Linked DNA regions of Solidesulfovibrio magneticus RS-1. Each later gene encodes a partner of the first gene's protein in a complex. Links are inferred from orthologs where the notes say so. Each region holds a gene or a part of one and is shown in the gene's direction. Other genes may lie near its edges. The genes, in order: mnmG and mnmE.

The links.
Region 2: the proteins of mnmG (region 1) and mnmE are in contact, whole or in part, in a solved structure (PDB 9HIP), measured with the Escherichia coli proteins. The link is inferred for Solidesulfovibrio magneticus RS-1 from one-to-one orthologs.

Annotation. Positions count from the first base shown.
Region 1 is NC_012796.1:2,912,499-2,915,724, forward strand. Bases 247-3,157 are described here. They hold mnmG (tRNA uridine-5-carboxymethylaminomethyl(34) synthesis enzyme MnmG), read left to right. Parts: upstream 247-726; coding sequence 727-2,589; downstream 2,590-3,157. Other genes in these bases: DMR_RS12455 (class I SAM-dependent methyltransferase), read left to right, coding at 247-554; DMR_RS12465 (hypothetical protein), read left to right, coding at 2,632-3,157. In the rest of the region: more of DMR_RS12455, read left to right, coding at 1-246; more of DMR_RS12465, read left to right, coding at 3,158-3,226. UniProt on the Escherichia coli protein: NAD-binding protein involved in the addition of a carboxymethylaminomethyl (cmnm) group at the wobble position (U34) of certain tRNAs, forming tRNA-cmnm(5)s(2)U34.
Region 2 is NC_012796.1:4,313,127-4,316,273, forward strand. The notes cover bases 257-3,088. They hold mnmE (tRNA uridine-5-carboxymethylaminomethyl(34) synthesis GTPase MnmE), read left to right. Parts: upstream 257-892; coding sequence 893-2,284; downstream 2,285-3,088. Other genes in these bases: DMR_RS17845 (PLP-dependent aminotransferase family protein), read left to right, coding at 257-886; DMR_RS17855 (hypothetical protein), read left to right, coding at 2,691-3,088. In the rest of the region: more of DMR_RS17845, read left to right, coding at 1-256; more of DMR_RS17855, read left to right, coding at 3,089-3,147. UniProt on the Escherichia coli protein: Exhibits a very high intrinsic GTPase hydrolysis rate. Involved in the addition of a carboxymethylaminomethyl (cmnm) group at the wobble position (U34) of certain tRNAs, forming tRNA-cmnm(5)s(2)U34.

The DNA of each region.
Region 1 (3,226 bases):
ACTACGCCCTGACCACCTGGGGCCTGTCCCAGGTGGACGTCGCCCCGGACCAGGACATCCTCGACATCGGCTGCGGCGGCGGCCGCACCCTGGCCCGGCTGGCCGAACTCGCCCCGCGAGGCCGCATCTGCGGCGTCGACGCCTCGCCCAAAAGCGTGACCCTGTCCCTGCGCCACAACGCCCAGGCCGTGGCCTCGGGCCGCATGGAAATCCGCCAGGCCTCGGTTTCGGCCCTGCCCTACCGCGATTCCACGTTTCACTTGGTCACCGCCGTGGAGACGCATTACTTCTGGCCCGACCTGGTCGCCGACCTGGCCGAAGTGCGGCGGGTGCTGCGCCCGGGCTGCCGGTTCCTGCTTCTTGCCGAGGTCTACGACACGCCGCGTTTCGACGCCCGCAACCGCAAATGGCTGGAACTCGTGCCCATGACCTATTTGACGCCGGCTCGGTTCCGGGAACTGTTCGAGACCGCCGGCTTTGTAGACGTCGCTGTCCGCGAGGAAGCCGACCAGGGCTGGCTGTGCTGCCTGGGCCGCAAGCCCGACACAGCCTAGAGCCGCCTGAGGCCGCCCTTTCCGTTAACGCCGATCTGACCATGCCCCCCATTTTTTGCCCATTCCACCCCTTGCAAGGTGGTCCGGGGGAGATTATCCCCCCCGGCGGGGCGTCGGGGCAGCGCCCCGACATGCTCTTTCCCTTTCCCTACGCCGGAGGCGCGTGACTTCCATGACGTTCGACATCATCGTGATCGGGGCCGGACACGCCGGCTGCGAGGCGGCCATGGCCGCCGCCAGGCTCGGCCATAAGACCCTGCTTCTCACCCAGAACGTGGACCGCATCGGCCACCTGTCCTGCAATCCGGCCATCGGCGGGCTGGCCAAGGGGCACATGGTCCGCGAGATCGACGCCCTTGGCGGCATGATGGGCCTGTGGGCCGACGCCGCCGGCATCCAGTTCCGCACGTTAAACACCAGCAAAGGTCCGGCCGTGCGCGCCACCCGCGCCCAGATCGACCGCGACGAGTATATGCGGGTGGTCAAGCGCGACGTGTTTGCCCAGGAAAACCTCACCGTGCGCCAGGACAGCGCCGAGGACATCCTGGCCGAGGCCGGGCGTGTCAGCGGCCTGCGCGTCGCCTCGGGCGAAATCTTTGCCACCCGGGCCGTCATCGTCACCACCGGCACGTTTCTGGGCGGGCTTATCCACATCGGTCTGACCCAGCTGCGCGGGGGCCGCCTGGGCGATCCGCCTTCCGACGGCTTGCCTGCCAGCCTGCGCCGCCATGGGCTGATCTTTGGCCGCCTCAAGACCGGCACCACCCCGCGCCTGCTGGCCAAGAGCATCGACTTTTCCGTGACCGTGCCCCAGCCCGGCGACACGCCGCCGCCGGGGTTCAGCTTCCACGGCCCCGGGCCGGTGCTGCCCCAGGTTCCCTGCTATCTTACCCACACCAACGCCCGCACCCACGAGGCCATCCGGGCCGGTTTCGAGCGTTCGCCCCTTTTTACCGGCGTCATCCAGGGGACCGGCGCGCGCTACTGCCCCTCGGTGGAAGACAAGGTGGCCCGGTTTCCCGAGCGCGACCGCCATCATGTGTTCCTGGAGCCCGAAGGCCTGGAAAGCCCGGAGATCTACCCCAACGGCATCTCCACCAGCCTGCCCATCGAGACCCAAAAGGCCATGATCGCCACCATCCCGGGCCTGGAAAACGCGGTCATCGTGCGCCCGGGCTACGCCATCGAATACGACTACGCCGACCCGGTGCAGCTGTCCCCGACCCTGGAAACCAAGGCCCTGCCGGGACTGTACTTGGCCGGCCAGATAAACGGCACCTCCGGCTACGAGGAGGCCGCCGCCCAGGGCCTGTGGGCCTCGCTCAACGCCTGTCTGGCGCTTTCCGGCCGTCCGCCGTTTCTCCTGCGCCGCGATCAGGCCTACATGGCCGTCCTGGTCGATGACCTCGTTACCAAGGGGACCAGCGAACCCTACCGCATGTTCACCTCCCGGGCCGAGCATCGGCTGCTCTTGCGCGAGGGCAACGCCGACGCCCGGCTGACCGCCCTGGGTCGGGAGATCGGCTTGGTAGGCGAGGCCCAATGGGCGCGTTACCAGGCCAAGGAAGCGTCCATCGCCCAGGCCCTGGCCGGGCTGGCCGAACGTCGGGTGCGGCCCGGAGACTGCGACGACGCGGCCTGGGAGGCCCTTGGCGGCAAGCCGGCCGAGCGCAGCCTGCGCCTGGACGAACTCCTGCGTCGCCCGGCCGTCACGCTGCCTGATCTGTTCCGTTTCTGGCCCGAACTGGCCGAACTGCCGGCTGAGGCGGCCGTGGAAGCCGAGACCCGCGTCAAATATGACGGGTACTTGAAGCGCCAGGAGGAGCTGGCCGGCCGGGCCGGCCGCCATGAGGGCGTGGAGTTGCCCCAGGACCTCGACTACGCCGCCGTGGCCGGGCTGTCCCGGGAAGTGGTGGAAAAGCTCATCCGGGTGGCCCCGCGCAGCCTGGGCCAGGCCTCGCGCATCTCGGGCGTCACCCCGGCGGCGGTGTCCTGTCTGGAAATCCATCTCAAAAAGCTGTCCAGACAGGCCTAAAAGCCCCTTGTGCCCGCCCGGGCGATGGCTTATGACCGATTCATGGCGGAATTCTGGGGGTTTGCCCACCTTCCGGCTTTTTTAAGCCTCTTTGACCCCGGTTGGTGGGATCGGATGCTCGACGCCACCAACACCGGCCATGCCTCGCCCGAGGCCCTGCTCATCATGGCCATGATTTTCGGGACCTTTTTCACACTGATCGGCGTCGGCGCGTTCGTGAAGACCAAATACCGGCCTTCGGACGTGCGCCCAACCACCTGGATCACCAAGCCGGCCGAGGTCCGGGCCCTGGTGGAAACGGCCCTGACCCAGCGCAGCAAGGTCCGGGTGAGCTTTGTGCGCGACGATCCCGGCGCGCGCATGACCGACGCCGCCATCGTCGCCGCCTCGCCGGGACGCGGCATCGAACTCGAAATGACGTCGCTGGTGCGGGCCAACCCGACCTGGATCGGCAAGCTCGTGGCCTGCGATTTTCGCCTGCGCATCGACCCCCACCGCGATCTGCACAGCTTCTACAACTTCGTTGCCCCCATCCTGGCCATCGGCAAGGCCGGCGACAACTTCATTCACATGACCGTGGACTGGCCGGCCCGCCTGGAACTGGAGCAAAAGCGCGGGTTCTTGCGGGTGGAGCCGC
Region 2 (3,147 bases), 1.4 Mb from region 1 along the record:
CAAGGTCTTTCTCGACCCCGGCGACGTGGTCGGCGTGGAGCTGCCCGGCTACATCGGGGCCATCCAGGCCTTCTCGGTCTTCGAACCGACCTTTGCCGGCGTGCCGCTGGGGCCCGAAGGCCCGGACATCGACCGCCTGACCGACGTGCTCACCCGGCAACGGGCCAAGATGTTCTACGCCGTTCCCAACTTCCAGAATCCTTCGGGCCTGACCTATTCCCTGGCCGCCCGCCGGGCCGTGTCCGAGGCCATGCGCGTGTCCGACGCGGTTTTCGTCGAGGACGACCCTTACGGCGAACTGCGCTTCATGGGCGAAGCCCTGCCGCCGGTGTCAGCCTTCATGACCCAGGACCGCTATCTGCTGGGCACGTTCTCCAAGATCGCCGCCCCGGGCCTGCGCCTGGGCTGGGTGGTGGCCGATCCCGACTCCCTGCCCAAGCTCGTCACGGCCAAGCAGGCCTCCGACCTCCACTGTTCGACGCTGGTGCAGCGCATCCTGGTGCAGTACCTGGCCGACAACGACCTCGACGCCCATATCGCCACCATCAAGGCCGCCTACGGGGCCCAGCGCGATCTCATGGTCGAACGCATCAAGGCCGAATTCCCCGAAGGCGTGGCGTACACCGAACCCGAGGGCGGCATGTTCCTGTGGGTCACTCTGCCCGAGGGCTGCTCGGCCTTTGCCCTGTTTGACCTGTGCATCAAGGAAAAGGTCGCCTTCGTGCCCGGCGAGCCGTTTTTCGTGGACGGCTCGGGCCAGCGCACCATGCGGCTCAACTTCTCCAACGCCGAACCCGAGCGCATCGTGGAAGGCATCCGCCGCATGGGCCGGGCCATTGAAAAGCTTCTGGAAACGCCGGCCTGTCCGGCCGGACCGGACGCCTAACGCCCCATGCGCCCCAAGCCTTCCGACACCATCGCCGCCGTCGCGACCCCGCCGGGTCGCGGCGGCGTCGGCATTATTCGCGTCAGCGGCCCGGCCGCCCGGGACATTGCCGAGAAGCTCTTCCGGTCGCCACGGCCGGACTTTTCGGGCCTTAGGCCCTACCGCCTGCACCACGGGACCTTTCACGCGCCCGGGGGCAGGCTCCTCGACGAGGGCATGGCCGCCTTCATGCCCGGCCCGGGCAGCTACACCGGGCAGGACACGGCCGAGCTTTTCTGCCACGGCTCCCCGGCCGTGCTGGCTGCCGTGCTCGGGGCCGCTTACGCCCTGGGCGCGCGGCCGGCCGAAGCCGGGGAATTCACCAAGCGCGCCTTTTTAAACGGCCGGCTGGACCTGTCCCAGGCCGAGGCCGTGGCCGAACTCATCGCCGCCCGGGGCGCGGTCCAGGCCGATCTGGCGCTAAACCGCCTGACCGGCGGCATGGGCGAGGCGGCCCGGGAACTGGGGCAGGCCCTGGCCGATCTCCTGGCCGGCATCTGCCTGGCCGTGGATTTTCCGGAAGAGGAAGTGGAATGCCTGCCGCGCGAGGCCTTTGCCGACGGCGTGGCAGCGGCTGTTGCCCGCATCGACGCCCTGCTCGAAGCCGGACAACGGGCCGCGCCCTACCGGCAAGGCGCGACGGTGGCCCTTTTCGGCAAGGTCAACGCCGGCAAGTCGAGCTTATTTAATGCCCTGCTCGGCACGGACCGGGCCATCGTGACGGCGCTTCCCGGCACCACCCGCGATTATCTGGAAGAGAGCCTCGACCTCGACGGCCTGCCCGTGCGCCTGACCGACACGGCCGGGCTGCGGGCCACCGACGACGCCATCGAGGACATGGGCAAGAAGCGCGGCCTGGAAAAGGCCCGGCGGGCCACGCTGGGACTGTACGTGGTGGACGGCTCCACGCCCTTTGCCCCGGACCCCGAGGCCGAGGCCGTGCTGGCCGAACTGGGGCCGGGCAAGGTGCTGGCCGTCGCCACCAAGGCCGACCTGCCGCCGGCCGAACCCGCGCCGTTGGCCGCGCTTGCCGGGCGCGGCATCCGTGGCGTGGCCGTGTCCTCGCGCACCGGCCACGGCCTCACCGGTCTTGTGGCCGCCATCCGGGCCATGCTGACCGCCGAGAACGGCCCGCCCGAGCCGGACACGCCGGCCCCCAGCGACCGCGAAGCGGCGGCGCTGTCGGCGGCTCGAGCCGAGCTGGCCGCCCTGGCCGAGGACATCGCTTCAGGCATCCCCTACGACCTCATGGGCGTGCGCCTGGAGACGGCCGCCGGGCTGGTCGCCGACATCACCGGCGAGACCACGCCCGACGACGTCCTAAACGCCGTCTTCGACCGGTTCTGCATCGGAAAATGACAAGCATGGCGTGAGAAGCGCAACGGTCAAGACCATCAGCAGGACATCTTCCACAAACACAGGCCCTGGGCGACACGCTGACCGTTCGCGCCAGGATCGTCCTCCCGCCCGCCTCCTGCGCGGAGCTCAAGAATCTGCCGCCCGGCTTTCCGGGCATCCCCGCCTGACCCTTTGCGCTGAAATCACTGTTGGCAAGCGCCGCGTCATTGAGTATTTCCTGTATCCAATCCTCGAAGGTTTAGATACGGGCAGGTCAAAACGAAGCTCCATGGGCAACTGATGCCCGTGGAGACGCTTGGAATGTATGAGACATGGGACTGGCTCACCGGGGGGCTCAGGCAAAAATGGTCGCGCAACTCTATAATACTGCGGTAGACAACAACTTGCCGCAACGACGTTGGTAAGCATGTTACAGGGCAGTGATTTCGTAAGTTATATCTGGATGTATGCAGCGCTGCTGCATACCATTATTGGCCTTCACGCCCAGATTGCCATATCTATCTTTTCATTTATAGCAATGCTTTTGTTTTGGCGCGTCTCTTTGTTGCGATGGATTTTTCTGACAATCCTCATTCTCGTTGCCGGCCCGAGGTTGTTCGTATCGAGCGGAAAGATCGTGAGCGATGCGCTGACGACAACAGTTATAAAATATAAAATAATTATTGAAGTTGAAACGCCAGAAGGATTAAAGACAGGATCGAATGTTGTCCAGGTGACTATTACGCCGAAGTTTGTCCATTGGAACCCGAGTGCTTCTCCCATAATCATCCGCGTCGAGGGAGAGGCAATTTTTCTTGATCTTGGCCAAGGGAAAAATGTTATTGCTACCCTAGGCTTCGGTCCCACTGGAGCCAATGAGGGTC